One region of the Streptomyces sp. NPDC033165 genome, then DNA from elsewhere that is predicted to be linked to it. Evidence: riboswitches for the same ligand, from Rfam matches in the RefSeq annotation. Region 1 holds a riboswitch; each other region holds the start of a gene.

Region 1 (7,709 bases):
GGGCCCAGGGGCTGCTGGAGAACAACGGCATGACCGAGCTGTTCACCGGCATCGAGGGCGCGATCACCGCCGAGGGCGACAACCTGGCCGTGCACGCCAAAGCCGCCGCCGAGATGCTGTTCAGCGCCACCACCCGGGAGGCGGCGGACGAAGGGCCAGGCGACCTCGACGAGCCCGCCTTCCTGGACCGGCTGCTCACGGCCGTGGAGGACCTGTGGTTCGCCCGTGCCCGCGAGCGGATGAGCGCCGCCGCGCCCGGCGACCGGCTCGGGCGCTGGAACGCCGCCTCCCCGGCCGCGCTGCTCGGCGTCGAGGCGTACGGCTACCGGCAGGCGGGCGAGGCGTTCGAGCAGGCCGTGGCCTCCCTGCCGGAAGGGCCCGCGCGTGATCGGCTCGCGGAGCTCCGGCGGCTGTTCGCGCTGCGGTGGATCGCCCGCAACAGCGGCGACCTGCTCGCCACCGGACGGCTGACCGCCGATCAGGTCACGTTTCTCCCCGACGCGGTGGAGGACGCGATCGCGGCCGTGGCCCGGCACACCCCCGCCCTGGTGGAGTCCTTCGCCCTGCCGGAGCGGCTGATGTCGGACTGGCCGATCGCCGGACCCGGTTACGCGGCGGCCTACGACGACCCCGAGGGGCCGTGGCACCGGGGCCGCATGGCCGGAGCCGGGGGCCGTCCCGGGGAGTTCCGGCGGCCCGCCCGCGGCAGCAGGAGGCGCCCGCTGCGCGAGAGGGTGGCGTCGCTGGGCGTCCGCGGGGTCCTGCTGGCGTACTGGGGAACCACGTCCATGGTCTCCCGATGGTTCGAGAAGCCGCAGGTGAGCGTAGACGAATCGGTTCGCCCCAGGGCGTAACCGGAAGATCGTCTTCCAGTTACTTCGGCGGTGGGTCGCTGCGTTCGACCACCTGCCGTTCCAGCGACGCCGATCACACGACGCCGATGACACACACAGGAAGAGGAATCACCGTGAAGACCATCCACCCGAAGATCACCGAGGTGCTGACCGAGACGTTCAAGGTGCCCGCGGCCGAGATCCTGCCGGAATCCACCATGGACAGCCTGGAGATGGACTCCCTGGCGGTGGCCGAGTTCGCGGTCATCATCAAGGAGACCCTCGGCGTCGACGCCGACTCCGAGAAGCTGTACAAGGACGCCACGCTGGCCGACGTCTCCGCGTTCATCGACGCGGCCGTCGGCGGCGCGGCGGCCGGGGCCACGGTGCCGGTGAGCAACACCCGATGAAGCGACCCGCCATCGCCGTGACCGGCCTGGGAATGATCACCCCGGTCGGCACCACCACCGAAACCACCTGGGAGGGGGTCCTGGCCGGGCGGTCGCCCGCCCGGACCGTCCCCGAACTGGACGGCTGCGCGGTCGACTTCGCCTGCACGGTCTCCGGCATCGACCTGGACGACGCGGTCGGCGGACGTACGGCCTTCCGCATGGGCCGGTACGTCAAGTTCGCCGTACTCGCCGCCCGGGAAGCGGTCGCGGACGCCGGACTCGACCCGGCGCACTGGGACGGAGCCCGCGTCGCCGTCGTCGTCGGCACCAGCAGCGGAGGCTCGGCCGGACTCACCGAACAGGCCGTCGCCCTGGAACGGCGGGGCCCCGAGGCCACCTCGCCCTCGGGCATCCTGCTCACCATCCCGAACATGCCCGCGGCCGAGATCGCCATCCGGATGAAGGCCACCGGGCCCAGCCTGGCGCCGTGCACGGCCTGTTCGTCCGGGGTGACCGCGCTGTCCGTGGCCCGGGACCTGCTGACCCTCGGCCGGTGCGACATCGCGATCGCCGGGGCCACCGAGTCGATCGTGTTCCCGGTCGCCATGACAGGCCTCGCCCGCTCGGGCGCGGCGGCACCGCGGGACGGCGACCCGGCCCGCCTCTGCCGCCCCTTCGCCGCCGACCGCGCCGGTCTCGTCATGGGGGAGGGCGCCGCCGTCATGGTCCTGGAGCGGGCCGACGAGGCGCACGCCCGGGGGGCCGCACCCCGGGCGCTGATCACGGGCGTCGGGGAGACCACCGACGCCCACCACCCCACCAGCCCCCACCCCTCGGGGGACGTCGCGCGGGCGGCCGTGGACGCCGCACTGCGCGACGCGGGCTGGCGCGCCGAGGACGTCGGCCATGTCAACGCGCACGGGACGTCGACCTCCCAGGGCGATGCCACCGAGGCCGCCCTCATCGGCCGGGCCTACCCGCACCGGCCGCCCGTCACCGCCCCCAAGGGGGTACTGGGCCACTGCATGGGGGCGGCCGGGGCCATCGAGACCGGTCTGACGATCCTCACGCTCCAGCACGGGCTGATCCCGCCGATCGCGAACCTGGACGCCCCGGCCCCAGGGTTCGACATCGACTGCGTCACGAAGACGCCGCGCGAACTGCCCTTCCGGCGTGCCGTCAGCCACTCCTTCGGCTTCGGCGGCCAGAACGCGGTGATCGCCCTACAGGCGCCGTAACGCCGTAACGCCGTAACGCCGTAACGCCGTAACGGAAGCCGGCGGGCCGGTGCGGCCGGACGATCCCGCGCCGTACCGTCCCGCCCCGGCCGCCTTCCCGGACGTCATCCCCAGCGCACTCTCGTCTCACCGCCTCTGATTCCGCGCGAAGGCGCGTGATAGCTTGCCGGGGCCAGTCGAACCCCAACGACGGGGTCAGGGAATCCGGTGCGAAACCGGAACTGACGCGCAGCGGTGAGGGGGACGGGCGGGGCCACGGCCACTGGAGTACTCACCTGCTCCGGGAAGGCGTCCCGCCCGGACGAACCCGAGTCCGAAGACCTGCTGGCGCCCGCGCCCCGCACCGGGGCACGGGAACCGTACGACGGGCTCCGCGGCTGGGCCCAGAGACACCGAGGTCCTTTCGTGCTGCCCACGGCCCTGCCCGCCCCGATACGCACCGCTGCCCTGTTCGCTGCGGGACTCGTCCTGCTGACGGCCTGCGGCACCACCACCGACCGGGCCGCCGACGGCGGCGGCAAGGCCGACGGCTATCCGGTCACCCTCAAGAACTGCGGGCGCACCGTCACGGTCAAGGCCCCGCCGCAGCGGGCCGTCTCGGTCGACCAGGGGTCGACGGAGATCCTCCTCTCGCTCGGCCTCGCCGACCGCCTCGCGGGCAGCGCCACCTGGAGCGACCCGGTCATGAAGGGCCTGGAGAAGGCCAACGCGCGCGTCGAGCGGATATCCGAGAACCGGCCGTCGTCGGAGAGGGTCCTCGACAAAGAACCCGACTTCCTCAGCGCCTCCTTCGCCTCGACCCTCGCCAAGGGCGGCGTCGCCCCCCGCGAGCAGTTCGAGAAGCTCGGCGTCCCCACCTACATCTCGCCCGCCGACTGCACCGGCAAGGACAACAGCGGCGGCGGCGACGGAGCCCGTACCGCACCCCTCACCATGGACAGCGTCTACACGGAAGTCCGCGAACTGGCCCAGGTGTTCGGGGTGCCCGAGCGTGGTGACGCCCTGGTGAAGAAGCTCCAGGCGCGGGTGGAGAAGGCCACCGAGGGCATCGACGCCTCCGAAGCGTCGCTCCTGTACTGGTTCTCCGACTCCAAGGCCCCCTACCTCGCGGGCTGCTGCGGCGCCCCCGGCGTCATCACCAAGGAACTCGGCGCGAAGAACGTCTTCGACGACACGCACGACGAATGGCCCCAGATCAGCTGGGAGACCGTCGCCGACCGCAACCCCGACGTCCTGGTCATCGGCGACCTGAGCCGTACGACGCAGACCGCCGAGAGCGCCGAGAAGAAGATCGAGTTCCTTGAGTCCAACCCGGTCACCCAGACCATGGACGCCGTCAAGAACCGCCGTTACGTGCTGCTCAGCGGCCAGGCGATGAACCCGACCATCCGCACCGTCGAGGGCCTGGAGCGCGTCGCGGCCGGACTGCGCGACTTCGGCCTCGCGGGGTGAGCACGGACAGTCGTACGGCCGTGGAGCGGGCCGGCGCACCGCCCCTCGCCGACCGGCCCCGCCCGGCCCGCGGCGGCGGGCCGCTCGCCGTGCTGCTCTGGGCCGGCGGCCTGCTGCTCCTGCTGCTCTCCGTCGCGGTCGCCGTGACCATCGGGCCCGCCCGGATCTCCGTGCCCGACGTCTGGTCGGCCGTCGCGGCCCACCTCGGGATCGGTGACTCGGAGCTCAGCCCGATCCGGGACGGCATCATCTGGAACCTGCGGATGCCCCGGACCCTGCTCGCCGCCGTGTGCGGCGCGGGGCTCGCGGTGTGCGGGACGGTGATGCAGTCCCTGCTGCGCAACCCGCTGGCCGACCCGTTCGTCCTCGGCGTCTCCTCCGGCGCCTCGACCGGGGCGGTCGTGATCGTGGTGCTCGGCGTCGGCGGGGGAGCGGTGTCCCTGTCCGCCGGGGCCTTCGTCGGGGCGATCTGCTCCTTCGCCCTCGTGCTGCTGCTCAGCCACACCCTGGGCGGCACCACCGACCGGGTCGTGCTCTCCGGCGTCGCCGCGATGCAGCTCTTCTCCGCCCTCACCTCCTTCGTCGTGATGACCTCCGCCGACGCCGAGCAGACCCGCGGAGTGCTGTTCTGGCTCCTCGGCTCGCTCGGCGGCGTCGGCTGGAGCGAGGTCGCGTTCTGCTCCGCCGTCCTCGCCGTCTGCCTGGTGGTCTGCCTGGCCCACGCCCGTACGCTCGACGCCTTCGCCTTCGGGCAGGACGCGGCCGCGGCGCTCGGTGTCGACGTGGGCCGCACCCGGATCGTGCTGCTGTGCACCACCGCCCTGCTCACCGCCGCCCTCGTCAGCGCGGCCGGGGCGATCGGCTTCGTCGGCCTGGTCCTGCCGCACGCCGCCCGTGCCCTGACCGGTTCGGGCCACCGGCGACTGCTCCCGGTCACCGCGCTCGCCGGGGCCGTGTTCCTGGTGTGGGTCGACACCCTCGCCCGGACCGTCCTGGACCCGCAGGAGGTGCCGGTCGGCGTCGTCACCGCCCTGATCGGCGTCCCGGTCTTCGTCCTCGTCCTCTACCGCACCCGGAGAACGGCATGACGCACACCGCCGCCCCCGCCCACGGGCTGAGCGCCGAGCGGGTCAGCAGGAATGCGGGCGGACGGCTCATCCTCGACGGGGTCGACATCGCCCCGCCGCCCGGCGCCACCGTCGGGCTCCTCGGCCCCAACGGCTCCGGCAAGTCCACCCTGCTGCGGATTCTCGCGGGCCTCCTCGCCCCGGCCACCGGGGTCGTCACCCTGGACGGCCATCCCCTCGCCGGTCTCGGCCGCCGTACCGTCGCCCGCCGGATCGCCGTGGTCGACCAGCACGCGGTCACCCAGGTCGACCTCAGCGTCCTCGACGTCGTACGCCTGGGCCGCATCCCGCACCGGCGCGCCTGGTCCGCCCCGGACCGCACCGACGAGGAAGCCGTCGCCGACGCACTGCGGCGCACCGGCCTCGCCGACCGGTCCGGGCAGTCCTGGCACACCCTGTCCGGCGGCGAACGCCAGCGCGTCCAGATCGCCCGCGCCCTGGCCCAGCAACCCCGCGAACTCCTCCTGGACGAACCGACCAACCACCTCGACATCCAGCACCAGCTGGACCTGCTCGCCCTGGTCGCCGCCCTCCCCGTCACCAGCGTCATCGCCCTGCACGACCTCAACCTCGCCGCGATGTTCTGCGACCGGATCACCGTGATGAAGGCGGGCCGGGTCGTCGCGGGCGGCGCCCCGGCCGAGGTGCTCACCGAGGAACTCATCGAGGACGTCTACCGGGTGCGCGCCGTCGTCACCCCCGACGGCCCGGACGGGCGGCCCTCGGTACGGTTCCTGCCGCGCCGCTGAAACCGAGGACGGCAGCGGACAGCCCGCCGGGCGGACTCGGAGGTACGAGCCCGCCCGGCGGCCGAGGACGTGGGAGCGGCCGTGGAGGCCACCGGTGAAACGGCTGCGCGGTCAGCGGCGGCGCCCCTGGCCGAACTCGCCACCGGCGTCCTTGCCGGTGCCCATGTCCTTGCCGTCCGCGTAGTCGATCTTCTCCTTGCGGACCTCGGCGGAGACTTCCTTCTGCTCGGTGACCCGTTCGGTCTCCAGCCGGACCCGTTCCACCGGCACGGCCTCCTTGCGCACGGTGGCGCGCTCCGCGTGCAGCGTGACCTCGACGTCCTGCTCGCCGATATCCGTGGTGCCGGTGGTCTTCTGGCCGGGCTGGAGGGGTTCGCGGACCACGCGTACCTCTTCGTGGGACACGGGCACGGTCCGGGTGACCTCCTCGGTCACCACGTACTTGTGCAGCCGCGCCTTGCCGCTCTCGTACTCCTCCGTGCCGACGTGCAGTTGCTCCTCGGAGCGGATCAGCTCATCCTTGCCGCTCATGTCGGCGGCCCGGGACGTGCCCGCTCCGGCACCCGCCAGCGGGCGCGCCGTGGTGGCGGCGTCCGTGTCGCGATGCCTGCCCGTACCACCACTGCCTGCCCCGGCCATGCCCGCTCCTGCCGTCGTGCCCGCACCCGCCGCTCCGGCGCCCGTCCCCACCGTCGTGGCCTTCCCGGTCGCCTTGGCGCCCGGCGGCGTCCCGGCCGTTCCGGTCGTACGGGTCATGCCCGCAGCGGCCCCACCGGCAGCTCCGGCCGTCCCCGCGGCACCTGCCCCACCCATCGTCCCGGTCCCGGCGACCGTCGGCGCGTCCATGCCGGTCGGCCGGTTCTCACCGAGATTGCCGGACTTCCGGTTCAGGCCGTAGTGCCGGTACAGCTCCTCCTCCTCGGCGACGGAGAGATGCGCGTCCGCGTCCAGCCGAGGCGCGTCCTTGACGCTCTCCTTCGGATGCGCGACATGCAGGTCGGAGCCCACTCGACGGGCTCCGGCGAGCGGTACGAAGCTCTCCTTCATGCCGAACAGGCCGGTCTTGACCGTCACCCAGTCGGGCTTGCCGGTGGCGTCGTCGACGTACACCCGGCCCACACTGCCGACCTTCTCGCCCTGGTTGTCGTACACGGTCAGACCGTCGAGCTCTCCGGAATCCGTGAAACCGTCAGCGGCTCCCATAACCGATTCCTCCTCTCGGGCACGCCCTGTGGGTGGCTCCACCAGATGTGGCGCGTCCGGCTTCCATCGCGCCTCACCCGCATGGACGCTGCAACCGCCCGCCCGCCCGGGCCGCGCCCACGGAGCCTCCCGGGGCGGGCTCCGGGAGGCCCGGCGAGCGGCGCCGGGCGCGGTACGACGGGCTGGTGCGGCCCCGACCGGAATTAGGCCGAACGGGTGAAGGCGTGCGGTGTCCGTGCGGGAGCGGCGCCGCCCGCACGAGGTCTGCGGGTGCCCGCAAAGGATCAGGGGGTCCCCGCATAGGATCATGGGGTCACGGCGACCTCGGGGAAGCCCACAGCCGACCCGCCGACCCGCCGACCCGCCGACCCGCCGACCCGCCGACCCGCCGACCCGCCGACCTGCCGAGCCACCAGGGGTGCGCCATCCGTTCCGTACGCGTCCAGCTGCCCGCGCAACGCGGTGAACTGCGCGACCGGCACGAGGACGGGCACCGCCTCCACCACCTCCTCTGGCGGCTGGGACCGGGTGTCCGGGTGTGCAGCAGCGCGGTACTCGGCGGCGGCATCGGGGCCCGCGCCTGGATCCTCAACGTCCAGGTCCCCGGCGGCTACCCCCGCCTCGACCCGGACCGCCACCTCGCCGAGATCGCCGCGGCGGAGGGGCTCACCGGCCCCGGCGCCGGGCTGATGACCGCGGCCGAAGTCGCCGCGTA
Region 2 (7,709 bases), on a different contig from region 1:
CCGGACGGCGGGCGGCGAGTTCGCGGGAGGGCCCCCAGGGGGCGATCGAGTCGTCGGGCCCGTGCAGGATCAGGGTCGGGGTGCGCAGCGCGTCGGGCACCGAGGTGTCCAGCAGCGGGGCGCCGCTCATCCCGGTCCGGCCCTGGGCGGCGCGGACCGCCAGCGGCAGCAGAGCGGCCGGGACGCCGCGGGCCGCGGCCAGGGCGCGCAGGGTGACCGGCCAGTCGAGCACCGGGGAGTCGAGGACGAGGCCGCTGATCCGGTCGCGGAGCGGGGATTCGACCGCGGCGAGCAGGGCCATCGTCGCGCCGGTGGACCAGCCGTGCAGGATCACGTTCGCGGCCCCGTAGCGCAACGCGTGGCGGAGGGCCGCGTCGACGTCGCGCCACTCGGAGGCGCCGAAGTGGCTGAGGCCGTCGGCGGAGCGGGGGGCTCCGGGGTCTCCCCGGTAGGCGAGGTCGAGCACGGGGAAGCGGTGCCGGTGGAGGAAGCCCATCAGGTTCATGGGGTGGGCCCGGGTGGTGCCGAGGCCGTGCACGGTGATGACCCAGGTGCGGCGTGCGCCGGGTACGTACCAGGCAGGCAGCGTTCCGAGCTCGCCGGGGATCTCCACCTCCCGGTGGTCGAGGCCGAGGTCGCTGCCCGGGTCCCCGTCGTACAGCTCAGTCGTGAGCCGGACCTTCGCGCCCGGTTCGAGGAGGCCGTGGATGACCCGCTCCAGCCTGCGCACGACGGTGTCGGCGGCGGCGGGGGCCCCTTCGACGACAGGCCCGACCACCGCGTGGACATCGGGGCCTGCCAGCCCGTACGTGCCGGGCCGGAGCGCGGAGAAGGATCGGGTGAGGGTGACCTGTCCGGCCGCGGTGGCGTGCACGGTGAGTCTGCGGTCGGCGGGCAGGGACCGTCCGGGGGCCGCCTTGAGGGCGGCGTCGCTGGCGTACCGGCCGGCCGCGACCGCTGCCGCACCGGCGCCGAGGATCGTGGTGACGGCCGTTGCCGTCGCAGTTGCCGGGCGCACGGCTCCAGTGTCGTGGGGCGGACGGCGGGGTGCCAGCGGGCGGGGGCCGTGCGGGGCGGGCGGGGGCCGTGCGCGGCCCGCGCCCCGGGTCTGCCCGCGCCCCGCGCCCCTTCCCGTGCCCGGGCGCTCCGGATCAGCCCGGCTGGCCGTAGGTCCTGAGCGCCTCGGTCACCTCGGCGAGCTGGGCCTCGCTGAGCAGGGCCGGGGTGCGGCCCGGTACGGAGTCGGCCGTGAGCCACAGCCGGCACAGCCACTCCAGCTGGGCGGTGCGCTCGTAGGCCTGGTCGAGGGTGTCGCCGTAGGTGACGGTGCCGTGGTTGGCCAGGAGGCAGCCGGTGCGGTCGCGCAGGGCGGTGAGCATGGCGTCGGCCAGCTCCGGGGTGCCGTAGCGGGCGTAGGCGGCGGTGCGGACGGGGCCGCCGAGGATGGCGGCCGCGTAGTGCACGAGCGGCACCTCGGGCAGCAGCGTGGAGACGGCGGTGGCGTGCACCGCGTGGGTGTGGACCACGGCGGCGGCGCCGGTCTCGCGGTAGACCGCGAGGTGGAGGGGGAGTTCGCTGGTCGGCCGGAGGTCCCCGACGACCTGGCGGCCGTCGAGGTCGACGCCGACCGTGTCACGGGGGCCGAGCCGGTCGTAGGGCACCCCGCTGGGGGTCACCAGGACCAGGTCTCCGACACGGGCGGACACATTGCCCGAGGTGCCGACGACGAGGCCGTCCGCGGCGCTGCGGCGGGCGGTCGCGACCACCTCCTCCCAGGTCCGGGCGACGGATTCCGGCTGCTGCTCGCTCATGGGGCGAGCGTAGGGGCGGGGGGCGGAAACCGGAACGTCGTGCCCCACGTGACCGGGATCTCCTCCGGAGCCGGAGACGCGCCTCAAAAACTTCACCAACGAGCAGTAAAGGGCAGACCAGACGGCGCCCCAGGGGACTCCCGCCGCCCCTCCCGCACACAAGCGGAATCAGTCGCCTCCGGTTGGGGTCACCACAGCGCCCTGCTCAGTTCATCTTCCGTTCACCCAGGTTGCCTACGGTCCACGAGCCACTGACGCCGAACGATTGCCTGGGTAAATGGAACACATCACGCTGCTGCTTGCGATTGTGGTCGTAACAGCTCTCGTGTTCGATTTCACGAACGGTTTCCACGACACCGCCAACGCGATGGCGACCACCATCTCGACCGGCGCGATGAAGCCCAAGACAGCGGTGGCGATGTCCGCCGTTCTCAACCTGATCGGCGCCTTCCTGTCGGTGGAGGTCGCCAAGACGATCTCCGGCGGGATCGTCAACGAAGACGGCATCAGAACCGAGGTCATCTTCGCGGCGCTCGTCGGCGCCATCCTGTGGAATCTCCTGACCTGGCTGGTCGGCCTGCCCTCCAGCTCCTCCCACGCCCTGTTCGGCGGTCTGATCGGCGCCGCGGTCATGTCGGCCGGCTGGTCCTCGATCAACGGCGGCACCGTCGTCACCAAGGTGCTGCTGCCCGCGGTCGCCGCTCCGCTGGTCGCCGGTCTCGCAGCGATGCTGGCCACGCGGCTGACGTACCGGATCAACCGGAACGTCACCGACCCGAACCAGCTCAAGTCGACGGCCAAGGGCTACCGGGCCGGACAGATCGCCTCGGCCGGTCTCGTCTCCCTCGCCCACGGCACCAACGACGCCCAGAAGACGATGGGCATCATCACCCTGGCCCTGGTGACCGGCGGCGTCCTCGCCCCCGGCTCCAACCCGCCGATGTGGGTCATCGTCTCCGCCGGTGTCGCCATCGCGCTCGGCACCTACCTCGGCGGCTGGCGCATCATCCGCACCATGGGCAAGGGCCTGACCGACCTCCAGCCGCCGCAGGGCTTCGCCGCCCAGACCAGCGCGGCGACCGTCATCCTGGCCTCCTCGCACCTCGGCTTCTCGCTCTCCACCACCCAGTCCTGCTCGGGTGCCGTGATGGGCGCGGGCCTCGGCCGCAAGGGCGGCGTGGTCCGCTGGTCCACCGCCACCCGGATGTTCGTCGCCTGGGGCCTCACGCTCCCGGCCGCGGGTCTGGTCGGCGCGGGTGCCGAGTTCCTCACCAAGCAGGGCCCCTGGGGTGTCGCCCTCACCGCGGCCATCCTGGTCGGCGGCTCCTTCGCCATCTGGCTGGCCTCGCGCCGCCAGCCGGTCGACCACACCAACGTCAACGACACCGAGGAAGCGACGGCGGACGAGCCGCAGGGCGTCGTCACCACCGCCATCGCCGCGGTCTCCCCGCCCCCCGCGGGCGCACCGGTCTCCGACCTCTCGACCACCATCCCGGCCCCGGCCGCGGCACCCGACGACACGCCCCGCCCCGCGGCCACGGTGTAAGGACAGATCCGTATGAAAATCGACTGGGCAGCTCTCGCCACCGTCTTCGGTGTCAGTCTCGTGATCACCGTCGCCCTGGTCGGCGTCTTCACCCTGGGCATCGTCGCCCTCTCGAAGCTGTCGGCCCCGGCCGGCGGCAGCGGCTCCGGCAGCGGCGCCTCCGGCGGAACCGCCGCGCTGGCGCGCACCAGCGCGTACGCCTGCTTCGCGGCGTGCGTGGCGGCGGTCTCCTACGGGATCTATCTGATCGTCGCCTGACGCGTCCCACGGCACCCCTCATCGGGCCGGACACACCTCGTGTGTGTCCGGCCCGATGTGCGTCTGCGCACACCGGGCCTCCGCAGGTCAACAGCAAGTTGACGGCTGTTCTCGCAGCGTGGTGGACTGCCGGAGCCATTCACGGCGACAGCAGAGGAAGCCGGTGCGAGTCCGGCGCGGTCCCGCCACTGTCACCGGGGAGCACTCCCCCACACCGGACGTCACGACCTGTCGGGACACCGGATGTCACGGCCCGTCGCGCACGGGCTGGAAGGCCGGGGGAGCTGCGGATCCGGGAGCCAGGAGACTCTCGTCGCCGCTCTCGTCGAACCAGGGCGCGGACCCTGAGTTAAGGACCTATGCCATGTCCGGCCGCCGTGCGCCGCATCCAGTGCCCCCTCGTTCCGGAACGCCCCGACCCACGACGGGCTGAGCCGTGCGTGCCGATCGCCTCTTCGCGTGCGGCGCCACGGCCGGAATGGTCGCCGACGCGCTGTTCGGCGACCCCCGGCGGGGGCACCCCGTCGCCGGGTTCGGCCGGGCCGCCGCACGCGTGGAGTCCCTGCTGTGGCGTGACGACCGGGGCCGGGGCGCGCTGCACACCCTCATCTGCGCCGGAGGCGCCGTGGGGGCCGCCGCGCTGGCCGCCCGTGCGGTACGGGAGCGCCCCGCGCTCGCCGTCGCGCTGACCGCCGCCGCCACCTGGTCGGTCGTCGGCGGTACGTCCCTGGGCCGGGAGGCCCGCGCCATCGGGGGCGCGCTGACCGCCGGGGACCTTGAGGCGGCCCGGGAAAGGCTGCCGCATCTGTGCGGGCGCGACCCGCACTCCCTGGACGGGCCGGGTATCGCCCGTGCCGTCGTGGAATCGGTCGCCGAGAACACTTCGGACGCCGTCGTCGGCGCGCTCGTGTGGGGCGCCATCGGCGGGGTGCCCGGACTCGTCGGCTTCCGGGCCGTGAACACGCTCGACGCGATGGTCGGCCACAAGTCGCCCCGCCACCGGCGTTACGGCTGGGCCTCGGCTCGCCTGGACGACCTCGCTGGGTGGCCCGGCGCCCGGCTGACGGCCGCGCTGGCCGTGGTGGCGGGCGGGCGGCCGTCCGAGGCCGTACGCGCCTGGAAGGCGGACGCGGGGCGCCACCCGAGCCCGAACGCGGGACCGGTGGAGGCCGCGTTCGCGGGGGCGCTCGGCGTACGGCTGGGAGGAACGCTGGCGTACGCGGGGCGCGTGGAGCACCGGCCCGTACTGAACGGGGAGTCCGGCCGGGACGTGCGCGGCGACGACATCGAACGCGCGGTGCGGCTGTCGCGCCGGGTGAGTGCACTGGCTCTGGGTGTGTGCGTGGCGGCGCGGATGGTCGCGGGGCGGGCCGCCGGGCGGTCGGCTGCGGGACAGAAGCGGGGGCGGTCATGAACGGTCCGGCACGGAACGCGGTACGGGAACGGGAGCGGGCATGAGTGGTGGGCTGCTGGTCGCGGGGACCACATCGGACGCGGGCAAGAGCGTCGTCACGGCGGGCATCTGCCGCTGGCTGGTGCGCCGGGGCGTGAAGGTCGCGCCGTTCAAGGCGCAGAACATGTCCCTCAACTCCTTCGTGACCCGCGAGGGCGCGGAGATCGGGCGCGCCCAGGCGATGCAGGCGCAGGCGGCCCGGGTGGAGCCGACCGCCCTGATGAACCCGGTGCTGCTGAAGCCGGGCGGCGACCGGTCCAGCCAGGTGGTCCTGATGGGCAGGCCGGTCGGTGAGATGAGCGCCCGGGGCTACCACGGGGGGCGCCAGGAGGCGCTGCTCGGGACGGTCACGGACTGCCTGGAGCAGCTGCGGTCGGCCTATGACGCGGTGATCTGCGAAGGGGCCGGTTCGCCGGCCGAGATCAACCTCCGCCGGACCGACATCGTGAACATGGGCATCGCGCGGGCGGCCCGGTTCCCCGTGCTGGTGGTCGGGGACATCGACCGGGGCGGGGTCTTCGCCTCGTTCTTCGGGACGACGGCGCTGCTCAGCGCCGAGGACCAGTCGCTGGTCGCGGGCTATCTGGTGAACAAGTTCCGGGGTGATGTCTCGCTGCTGGAACCGGGGCTGGACATGCTGACCGGGCTGACCGGGCGACGGACGTACGGAGTTCTGCCGTACGCCCACGGACTCGGCATCGACGAGGAGGACGGCCTGCGGGTGTCCCTGCGGGGTGCGGTACGGGAGTCGGTCGTGGCTCCCCCGCACGGTGAGGACGTGTTGCGGGTCGCGGTGTGCGCGGTGCCGTTGATGTCGAACTTCACGGACGTGGACGCGCTGGCCGCCGAACCGGGCGTCGTGGTGCGGTTCGTGGACCGGGCCGAGGAGCTGGCCGACGCGGACCTGGTGGTCGTGCCCGGGACGCGGGGCACGGTCAAGGCGCTGGCCTGGCTGCGCGAGCGGGGTCTCGCGGACGCGCTGGTGCGGCGGGCGGCGGAGGGCCGGCCGGTGCTGGGCATCTGCGGCGGGTTCCAGGTGCTCGGTGAGCGGATCGAGGACGAGGTGGAGTCGCGGGCGGGGGTCGTGGACGGGCTGGGGCTGCTGCCGGTGACCGTCCGCTTCGACCGGGCCAAGACGCTGGCGCGGCCGGTGGGTTCGGCGCTGGGTGAGGTGGTGGAGGGGTACGAGATCCACCACGGGGTGGCCGATGTGCGGGGCGGGGAACCGTTCCTGGACGGGTGCCGGGTGGGGGCGGTGTGGGGGACGCACTGGCACGGGTCGCTGGAGAGCGACGCGTTCCGGCGGCGGTTCCTGGCGGAGGTGGCCCGGGCCGCCGGGCGGCGGTTCGTTCCTGCGCCGGACACGAGTTTCGGGGTGCTGCGGGAGGAGCAGTTGGACCGGCTGGGGGATCTGGTGGAGGAGCATGCGGATACGGATGCGCTGTGGCGGCTGATCGAGGGCGGGGCGCCGGCCGGGTTGCCGTTCGTGCCGCCGGGGGCGCCGCCGTCGGGGGCGGGTGCGTCGTCGGAGAGCCGGGGCGCCGGCCCGGACCCCGCTCCTCGATCGCCGGAGGGGCTTGCAGTGACCGGTCACGTCAGAGCTGAAGAGCACGTCAACGAGGAGGCCAAGTGAGTACGCCGTATCCCTTCACCGCGATCGTCGGGCAGGACGACCTGCGGCTCGGGCTGTTGCTCAACGCCGTCAGTCCGGCCGTCGGCGGGGTGCTCGTGCGGGGCGAGAAGGGGACCGCCAAGTCCACCGCCGTCCGGGCGCTGGCCGCCCTCATGCCCGAGGTCTCCGTCGTACCGGGGTGCCGGTTCTCCTGTGATCCGGTGGCCCCCGATCCGGCGTGCCCCGACGGGCCGCACGCGGATGCCCCCGGTGTGTCGCGCCCGGCGCGGACCGTCGAGCTGCCCGTCGGGGCGTCCGAGGACCGGCTCGTGGGGGCGCTGGACATCGAGCGGGCGCTCTCGGAGGGTGTGAAGGCGTTCGAGCCGGGGCTGCTGGCCGACGCCCATCGCGGAATTCTGTACGTCGACGAGGTCAACCTGCTCCACGACCACCTGGTGGACCTGCTCCTGGACGCGGCCGCCATGGGGGCCTCGTACGTCGAGCGCGAAGGCGTCTCCGTACGGCATGCGGCACGGTTCCTGCTGGTCGGGACGATGAACCCGGAAGAGGGCGAGCTGCGGCCCCAGTTGCTGGACCGGTTCGGGCTGACCGTGGAGGTGGCCGCGTCCCGGGACACCGACGAGCGGGTGGAGGTCGTGCGGCGCCGGCTCGCGTACGACGACGACCCCGAGGGCTTCGCCGCGCGCTGGGCCGCGGAGGAGAGCGCCCTGCGGGAGCGCATCGCCGCCGCGCGCGCCCTGCTGCCCCGTGTCGTGCTCGGTGACGGCGTGTTGCGGCAGATCGCCGCCACCTGCGCCGCGTTCGAGGTCGACGGGATGCGGGCCGACATCGTGATGGCCCGTACCGCGACCGCGCTCGCCGCCTGGGCCGGACGCGAGGAGGTCACCGCCGACGACGTACGGCAGGCCGCCCTGCTGGCGCTCCCGCACCGGCGTCGCCGCAACCCGTTCGACGCTCCGGGACTGGACGAGGACAAGCTCGACCAGACCCTCGACGAGGCCGGTGAGC
Region 3 (7,709 bases), on a different contig from region 1:
CGGCCGCCGAGCGCACACCGCTGTTCACACTTCGAACGGTGACGTGAGACACGGGTGCCCGCATACGACACCTCGGGGTGTGCGGAGGCGGAGACCCAGATGTAACCGAATGGCGTAGGGAAGGCGGAACCACAGGGCGTCAAAAGCCGTTCTTCTTCCCACTACACGGCCCGCCGACCCCCGGCGGAACCGACCGAGGAACGGAAAACGCCATATGAAGAAGACAGTTGGGTGGGCCCAGGACGGCGACGACTGGACGATCACCGTGAACGGCACGCAGTACCGCGCGATCGAGCGGCCGGCGGACGGCCGGGTGCACAACTACCTGGTGCGGGGTGACGACCTGAGCGCCGAGTGCCCGAGCCTCGGCCACGGGCTGGGCGTCATCCGGGAACACGAGTCCCGGCGCTGACGCCGGACGGTCAGCCGAGCGGGCCATCCCCGGAGCCGTCCGCGCCTTCCGCCGGGCGGCCGGTGTCCTCCGCCGGGCGGCCCGCGTCCTCCGCCGGGCGGCCCGCCCCTTCCGCCTCGTCCCGCCCCTGCCGCAGCAGGTAGGTGTCCATGATCCAGCCGTGCCGTTCGCGGGCCTCCGCGCGCAGTCGGCGGATCCGGCCGGCGACCTCGTCGAGCGGGCCGGAGACCAGGATCTCGTCGGGGGTGCCGAGGTACGCACCCCAGTGGATCCACAGGCCCCTGCCCGTCAGATGGGTGAAGGTCTCGTGGCCGTCGAGCATCACCACGATGTCGCCGTCGTCCTCGGGGAAGCCCTGGGCGAGCCGTCTGCCGGGGGTGATGCGGATGGGGCGGCCGACCCGGTTCAGGGTGACGCGGTGCCGGGCGGCGAGGGCGGAGACGCTGCTGATGCCGGGGATCACCTCATGGCCGAAATTCACCGTGCCGCGGCCCCGGATGTCCGCCAGGATCGCGAGCGTGCTGTCGTACAGGGACGGGTCGCCCCACACCAGGAAGGCCCCGCACTCCCCCGGCGCGAGCTCCTCGATGATCAGGCGTTCGCAGATGTCGGCGCGGCGGTGGCGCCAGTCGTGCACGGCCGAGGTGTAGCGCGCACCGTCGTCCTGGGTGCGGTCGCGCCACGGGTCCTCGGCCTCCACCACCCGGTAGGGGCCGGTGAGGTGCTCGTCGAGGATGTCGCGCCGCAGCCGGGTCAGGGACTCCTTCTCGCGCCCCTTGCCGAGGACGAAGAACACATCGGCCCGGCGCATGGCCTTCACCGCGGCCAGGGTCAGATGGTCGGGGTCACCGGCGCCCATGCCGATGACGAGAATGTGCCGTGGTGCCTCGCTGATGTCAGCCATGTCCGCCATGTCTGCCGATCATGCCAGGCGTCACGGACCGGGCCATGATCCACCGGCCGCACGCCGGGCGGGGTGGACTTACTAGGACGTCCAACTATATCTTCGGGGCAGTGGGTGCCCGGCATGCAGCCGGGTGCTCCGAAGGCCCGTGGTGTCAGGGAAGCCGGTGTGATTCCGGCACGGTCCCGCCACTGTGACCGGGGAGTTCGTCCTCGCAGGACACGCCACTGGCGGCGAAGGAGCCGTCGGGAAGGCAAGGGGACGCGCGCTGATCCGGGAGTCAGGATACCGGCCGCGGGATGTTCCGTGTTTCCACGAGGATGGAGCAGACACGCATGGCACCGGTCCGCACCCACGGCCCCGCAGGCCCGTCCCGGCGAGCGGTTCTCCACGCCCCCTGACGGTCCCCGCCCTTCGCGTCCCCCGACGGCGAGCCCTTCCGTCCGCGCGCACCCGACCGGTGCACCGGGTGCGGCGGGCCTGTGCGCCATCCCCGGATCTCACCTGACGATCTCACCGACGAGAGCAGGCTTCCATGGTCCGCGAACTCACCCATTTCATCGGCGGCAAGCACACGTCCGGCACCTCGGGCGCCTACGGCGATGTCCACGACCCCAACACCGGCCGGGTCCAGGCCCGGGTGCCCCTGGCCGGCCGGTCCGAGACCGAGTCGGCGATCGCCGACGCCGTCGGGGCCCAGCGCGAGTGGGGCGAGTGGAACCCGCAGCGCCGCGCCCGCGTGCTGCTGCGCTTCCTCCAGCTCGTCGAGAAGGAGAAGGACTCCCTGGCCCGGCTGCTCTCCTCCGAGCACGGCAAGACCGTCGCCGACGCGCACGGCGACATCGCGCGCGGGCTGGATGTCGTGGAGTTCGCGGCCGGTGTCCCGCACCTGCTGAAGGGCGAGTTCAGCGACAACGCGGGCGCCGGGATCGACGTCCACTCACTGCGCCGCCCGCTCGGCGTGGTGGCGGGCATCACCCCGTTCAACTTCCCGGCGATGATCCCGCTGTGGAAGGCCGCCCCCGCTCTGGCCTGCGGCAACGCCTTCATCCTGAAGCCCTCGGAGCGGGACCCCTCGGTGCCCCTGCGGCTGGCCGAGCTCTTCCTGGAGGCGGGCCTTCCGCCCGGCGTCCTGAACGTCGTCAACGGCGGCAAGGAGGCCGTGGACACCCTGCTGGAGGACCCGCGGGTCAAGGCGCTCGGCTTCGTCGGCTCGACGCCGATCGCCGCGCACGTCTACTCCACCGCCGCCGCTCACGGGAAGCGCGCGCAGTGCTTCGGCGGGGCGAAGAACCACATGATCGTGATGCCGGACGCCGATCTGAACCAGGCGGTGGACGCGCTGATCGGCGCCGGTTACGGCTCGGCGGGCGAGCGGTGCATGGCGATCTCGGTGGCCGTGCCGGTCGGCGAGGCCACCGCCGACGCGCTGGTGGCCAGGCTCACCGAGCGGATCGCCGAGCTGCGGATCGGCCGCTCGGACGACCCGGACGCCGACTTCGGTCCGCTGGTGGGCCGCGACGCGGTGGACCGGGTGCGCGGCTATGTCGACCTGGGCGTCGAGGAGGGCGCCGAACTGGTCGTGGACGGACGCGACTTCACCCTGGAGGGGCACGAGCACGGGTTCTTCGCGGGCGCCTCCCTCTTCGACCGGGTCACCCCGGACATGCGGATCTACCAGGAGGAGATCTTCGGCCCGGTGGTGTCCGTGGTCCGGGCCGCCGATTACGAGGAGGCGCTGCGGCTGCCCTCGGAGCACCCCTACGGCAACGGCGTAGCGCTCTTCACCCGCGACGGCGACACCGCCCGCGACTTCACCCGGCGCGTCGACACGGGCATGGTCGGCGTCAACGTGCCGATCCCGGTGCCGGTGGCGTACCACACGTTCGGCGGCTGGAAGCGGTCCGGATTCGGGGACCTGAACCAGCACGGGCCGGACGCCATCCGCTTCTACACCCGTACGAAGACCGTCACTTCGCGCTGGCCCGCCTCGGGTGTCCGGGACGGCGCGAGCTTCACGATTCCGACCATGGGGTGAGCGCCGTGACCACGCTCCTCACCGACGACCAGCTCGCCGTCGTCGAGACGACCCTGGACTTCGCCCAGGAACATCTGACCCCGCACGCAGTGGCGTGGGACCAGGACAAGCACTTCCCCGTCGACGTGCTGCGCAAGGCGGCCGGGCTCGGCCTCGGCGGCGTCTACGTACGGGAGGACGTCGGCGGGTCGGAGCTGTCCCGCTCCGACGGGGTCCTCGCCTTCGAAGCCCTGGCCACCGGCTGCCCGTCCATCGCGGGCTATCTGTCGATCCACAACATGGTCGGCTGGATGATCGACCGGTACGGCACCGAGGCCCAGCGGGGCCGCCACCTGCCCGCGCTCTGCGCCATGGAGCAGCTGGGCAGTTACTGCCTCACCGAGCCGGGCGCGGGCTCCGACGCCGCCGCGCTGAGCACCCGCTCGGTGCGCGAAGGCGACCACTACGTGCTGACGGGCACGAAGCAGTTCATCTCCGGGGCGGGCGCCTCGCACCTGTACATCGTGCTCGCCCGCACCGGCGAGGCCGGGCCGCGCGGCATCTCCGCCTTCCTCGTCGAACGGGACGACCCCGGGCTGTCGTTCGGGGCCGACGAGAAGAAGATGGGGTGGAACGCGCAGCCCACCCGGCAGGTCCTGATGGACGGGGTGCGCATCCCCGCGGACCGGATGCTCGGCGAGGAGGGCGGCGGCTTCCGCATCGCGATGAACGGGCTCAACGGCGGCCGACTCGGCATCGCCGCCTGCTCGTTGGGCGGCGCGCAGAGCGCCCTGGACCGCAGTGTCTCCCACCTCGCGGACCGGGAGGCGTTCGGCACCAGGCTGCTGGACGCCCAGGCGCTCCAGTTCCGGCTGGCCGAGATGGCGACCGAACTGGCCGCCGCCCGGGCCCTGGTGCGGCAGGCCGCCGAGGCGCTGGACCGGAACGTGGCCGGTGCCCCGCAGCTGTGCGCGATGGCCAAGCACTTCGCGACCGACACCGGCTACTCGGTGGCCGACCGGGCGCTCCAACTCCACGGCGGCTACGGCTATCTGGCCGAGTACGGCATCGAGAAGATCGTCCGGGACCTGCGGGTCCACCAGATCCTGGAAGGGACCAACGAGATCATGCGCGTCGTGGTGGCCAGGAGCCTGACGGGAGGCCTGCGATGACCGAGGAGCAGGTGCGCGTGAGCGTCGAGGGGCGTACGGGGGTGCTCACCCTGAACCGTCCCAAGGCGCTCAACGCCCTCACCCACCCTATGGTGGAGACGATCGCGGCGGCGCTCGACCGCTGGGAGCACGACCCCGAGGTGGCGGCCGTCGTCATCACCGGGGCCGGGGAGGGCGGCCTGTGCGCGGGCGGCGACATCCGGTCCATCTACGAGGACGCCCGGGCGCGCGGCAGGGCTTCGGCCGCGTTCTGGCGCGACGAGTACCGGCTCAACGCCCGGATCGCCCGCTATCCCAAGCCGTATGTGGCGGTCATGGACGGCATCGTGATGGGCGGCGGGGTCGGCGTCTCGGCGCACGGCAGCGTACGCGTCGTCACCGAGCGTTCGAAGGTGGCCATGCCGGAGACCGGGATCGGCTTCGTGCCGGACGTCGGCGGCACGTATCTGCTGGGGCTGGCCCCCGGGGAGCTCGGTACCCATCTCGCCCTGACCGGTGCGGTGGTGGGGGCCCGGGACGCGCTGCTGTGCGGGCTGGCCGACCACTTCGTACCGCGGGAGGGCCTGCCCGCGTTCCTCGCCGAACTGCGGACGGAGGCCCCGGCGGCGGTGCTGCACCGGCACGTCCATGACGCACCGCCCGGCGTGCTGGAGGCCGACCGGTCCTGGATCGACCACTGTTACGCCGCCGACACGGTCGAGGAGATCGTGGAACGGCTGCTCGCGTCCGACGCCCCGGCGGCCGGTGAGGCGGCCGCCACGATCCTGGGCCGTTCGCCGACCGCGCTGAAGGTCACCCTCGCCGCACTGCGCCGGGCGCGCGAACTGGGGCCGCTGGAAAGGGTGCTGGAGCAGGAGTACCGCGTCTCGTACGCGGCCCTGGCCTCGCCGGACCTGGTGGAGGGCATCCGGGCCCAGGTGATCGACAAGGACCGCGACCCCCGCTGGACTCCGGGGACGCTCGTGGAGGTCACGGACGCGGACGTGGCCCGGTACTTCGCACCGGCCGGCGGCGAGGAACTGTCCCTCGCCGCAGACGACTCACCGCAGGAGGTGCCCTGGTGACCACGACTGTCGCCTTTGTCGGGCTGGGCCACATGGGCGGCCCGATGGCCGCCAACCTCGTCCGGGCCGGGCACCGGGTGCTCGGCCACGACCTTGTCGAATCGTGTCTGGCGGCCGCCGTGGAGAGCGGGGTGGAGCGGGCGAAGTCCGCCGCCGAAGCGGCCGCGGTGGCCGACGTGGTGGTGACCATGCTGCCCGCCGGACGCCATGTGCTCTCCCTGTACGGGCAGGAGGGGCTGCTCGAAGCGGCCCGCCCCGGCACGCTGTTCGTCGACTGCTCGACCATCGACGTGGCCGACTCCCGCGCCGCCCACGCGGCGGCCGCGGCGGCCGGTCACCGCTCGCTGGACGCCCCGGTCTCCGGCGGGGTGGTGGGGGCGGAGGCGGGCACCCTCACCTTCATGGCCGGGGGTGCGGAGGCCGCGTTCACGGAGGCCGAGCCGCTGCTGTCGGCGATGGGCAGGAAGGCGGTGCACTGCGGGGCGGCGGGCGCCGGACAGGCGGCGAAGATCTGCAACAACATGATCCTCGGCGTCTCGATGATCGCCGTCAGCGAGGCGTTCGTGCTCGCCGAAAGCCTCGGCCTCTCCGACCAGGCGCTGTACGACGTGGCGTCGGCGGCCTCCGGCCAGTGCTGGGCGCTCACCGTTAACTGCCCGGTCCCCGGCCCCGTCCCCGGCAGCCCGGCCAACCGCGACTACCGCCCCGGATTCGCGGCACCCCTGATGGCGAAGGACCTCGCGCTGGCCGCCAACGCGGTGCGCGCGGGCGGTGTCGACGCCGAACTGGGGCTCAGGGCTGCCGAGTTGTACGCGCGCTTCGCCGAAGGCAGCGGGGCGGACCAGGACTTCTCCGGCATCGTCCGGGCCATCCGGGCCGCTTCCTCGACCACCACCGACACAGAGAAGGGCGCCACCCCGTGAGCGAGAACAACGAGAACGCGTCCGCCCCGGGCCCGTACGAAACCATCCTCGTCGAGCGCCGGGGCCGAACCGCCCTGCTCACCCTGAACCGCCCCGAGGCGCTCAACGCGCTGAGCCTGGACGTCATGCGGGAGACGGTGGAGGCGACCGAGGCACTGGACCGCGACCCGGACGTCGGCTGCATCGTCATCACCGGCAGCGGGAACAAGGCGTTCGCGGCCGGGGCGGACATCAAGGAGATGCAGCCGCGGAGCTACATGGACATGTACCTCAGCGACTGGTTCACCGCCTGGGACCGGCTCGGTCACCTCCGTACGCCCACGGTCGCCGCCGTACGGGGCTACGCCCTGGGCGGGGGCTGCGAGTTGGCCATGCTGTGCGACCTGGTGATCGCCTCGGACACCGCCGTCTTCGGGCAGCCGGAGATCCGCCTCGGCGTGATCCCCGGCATCGGCGGCTCCCAGCGGCTGACCCGAGCGGTCGGCAAGGCCAAGGCGATGGACCTCTGTCTGACCGGCCGGAACATGGACGCCGAGGAGGCCGAGCGGGCCGGTCTGGTCTCCCGGATCGTCCCGGACACGGACCTGCTGGAGGAGGCGCTCGCTGTCGCGGGCACGGTCGCCGGGATGTCGGCGCCCGTCGCGATGATGGCGAAGGAGGCGGTCAACCGGGCCTTCGAGACGACGCTCGCCGAGGGTGTCCGCTTCGAACGCCGCCTGTTCCACGCGGTGTTCGCGACGGCCGACCAGAAGGAGGGCATGAAGGCGTTCACCGAGAAGCGGCCCGCGGAGTTCACCCACCGCTGATCCGTGCGGGCGGTACGGACCGGCCGTCGGCCACCACCGGATACGGAACGTGCGTACGCCGGTCGGGGTCGACGGCCGGCCCCGAGGCCGGAGGCCGGGCGCTTCGGCCACCGGCACGGCCGCGTCGGGCGCGGCCACCGGGAAGCGGGGCGGCGGTCGTGGGTGGCGGCCGACGGGGCGGCCCGGCAGCGGGGCCGCACGCGGCGAGGCCGGTGAAGCGACTGCTGGACGGGCGGGCGGTGGTTCCGCCGAGATGGCGCAGGGCGGCAGGCTGCCCGCCGACGGGCTGCCTCGGGTACTGGCGGCGCTGCCGGGGCCGGTGGCGGAGGGCTGAGGACGCCTGACCGTCGTCCGCGCGGGATGATCCGGGCCCCGATGTGCGTTACATCCGGTTGTGTCCGGCTCATCCGT

Evidence for each region. Region 1 has a riboswitch for cobalamin ahead of ACZ5WC_RS23275 (ABC transporter substrate-binding protein). Riboswitches for the same ligand answer to the same signal wherever they lie in the genome.
Region 2: it holds a riboswitch for cobalamin, as region 1 does, so the genes downstream of both, ACZ5WC_RS00125 (cobalamin biosynthesis protein) here and ACZ5WC_RS23275 (ABC transporter substrate-binding protein) in region 1, are expected to answer to the same signal.
Region 3: it holds a riboswitch for cobalamin, as region 1 does, so the genes downstream of both, ACZ5WC_RS32435 (CoA-acylating methylmalonate-semialdehyde dehydrogenase) here and ACZ5WC_RS23275 (ABC transporter substrate-binding protein) in region 1, are expected to answer to the same signal.

What each region holds. Positions count from the first base shown of each region.
Region 1 covers NZ_JBVIPK010000010.1:85,479-93,187, forward strand. The annotation lists gene ACZ5WC_RS23260 (acyl-CoA dehydrogenase family protein) at 1-854, shown strand, start outside; gene ACZ5WC_RS23265 (acyl carrier protein) at 968-1,243, shown strand; gene ACZ5WC_RS23270 (beta-ketoacyl-[acyl-carrier-protein] synthase family protein) at 1,240-2,463, shown strand; cobalamin riboswitch at 2,620-2,806, shown strand; gene ACZ5WC_RS23275 (ABC transporter substrate-binding protein) at 2,869-3,915, shown strand; gene ACZ5WC_RS23280 (FecCD family ABC transporter permease) at 3,912-5,003, shown strand; gene ACZ5WC_RS23285 (ABC transporter ATP-binding protein) at 5,000-5,791, shown strand; gene ACZ5WC_RS23290 (PRC and DUF2382 domain-containing protein) at 5,903-6,994, opposite strand; gene ACZ5WC_RS23295 (hypothetical protein) at 7,300-7,488, opposite strand; gene ACZ5WC_RS23300 (adenosylcobinamide amidohydrolase) at 7,420-7,709, shown strand, end outside.
Region 2 covers NZ_JBVIPK010000001.1:18,117-25,825, forward strand. The annotation lists gene ACZ5WC_RS00105 (alpha/beta hydrolase) at 1-1,018, opposite strand, end outside; gene ACZ5WC_RS00110 (class II aldolase/adducin family protein) at 1,152-1,811, opposite strand; gene ACZ5WC_RS00115 (inorganic phosphate transporter) at 2,089-3,357, shown strand; gene ACZ5WC_RS00120 (hypothetical protein) at 3,370-3,615, shown strand; cobalamin riboswitch at 3,770-3,924, shown strand; gene ACZ5WC_RS00125 (cobalamin biosynthesis protein) at 4,052-5,029, shown strand; gene ACZ5WC_RS00130 (cobyric acid synthase) at 5,070-6,701, shown strand; gene ACZ5WC_RS00135 (putative cobaltochelatase) at 6,698-7,709, shown strand, end outside.
Region 3 covers NZ_JBVIPK010000026.1:5,872-13,580, forward strand. The annotation lists gene ACZ5WC_RS32425 (hypothetical protein) at 215-412, shown strand; gene cobF (precorrin-6A synthase (deacetylating)) at 423-1,307, opposite strand; cobalamin riboswitch at 1,449-1,627, shown strand; gene ACZ5WC_RS32435 (CoA-acylating methylmalonate-semialdehyde dehydrogenase) at 1,852-3,354, shown strand; gene ACZ5WC_RS32440 (acyl-CoA dehydrogenase family protein) at 3,351-4,505, shown strand; gene ACZ5WC_RS32445 (enoyl-CoA hydratase/isomerase family protein) at 4,502-5,569, shown strand; gene mmsB (3-hydroxyisobutyrate dehydrogenase) at 5,566-6,492, shown strand; gene ACZ5WC_RS32455 (enoyl-CoA hydratase) at 6,489-7,298, shown strand; gene ACZ5WC_RS32460 (hypothetical protein) at 7,348-7,632, shown strand.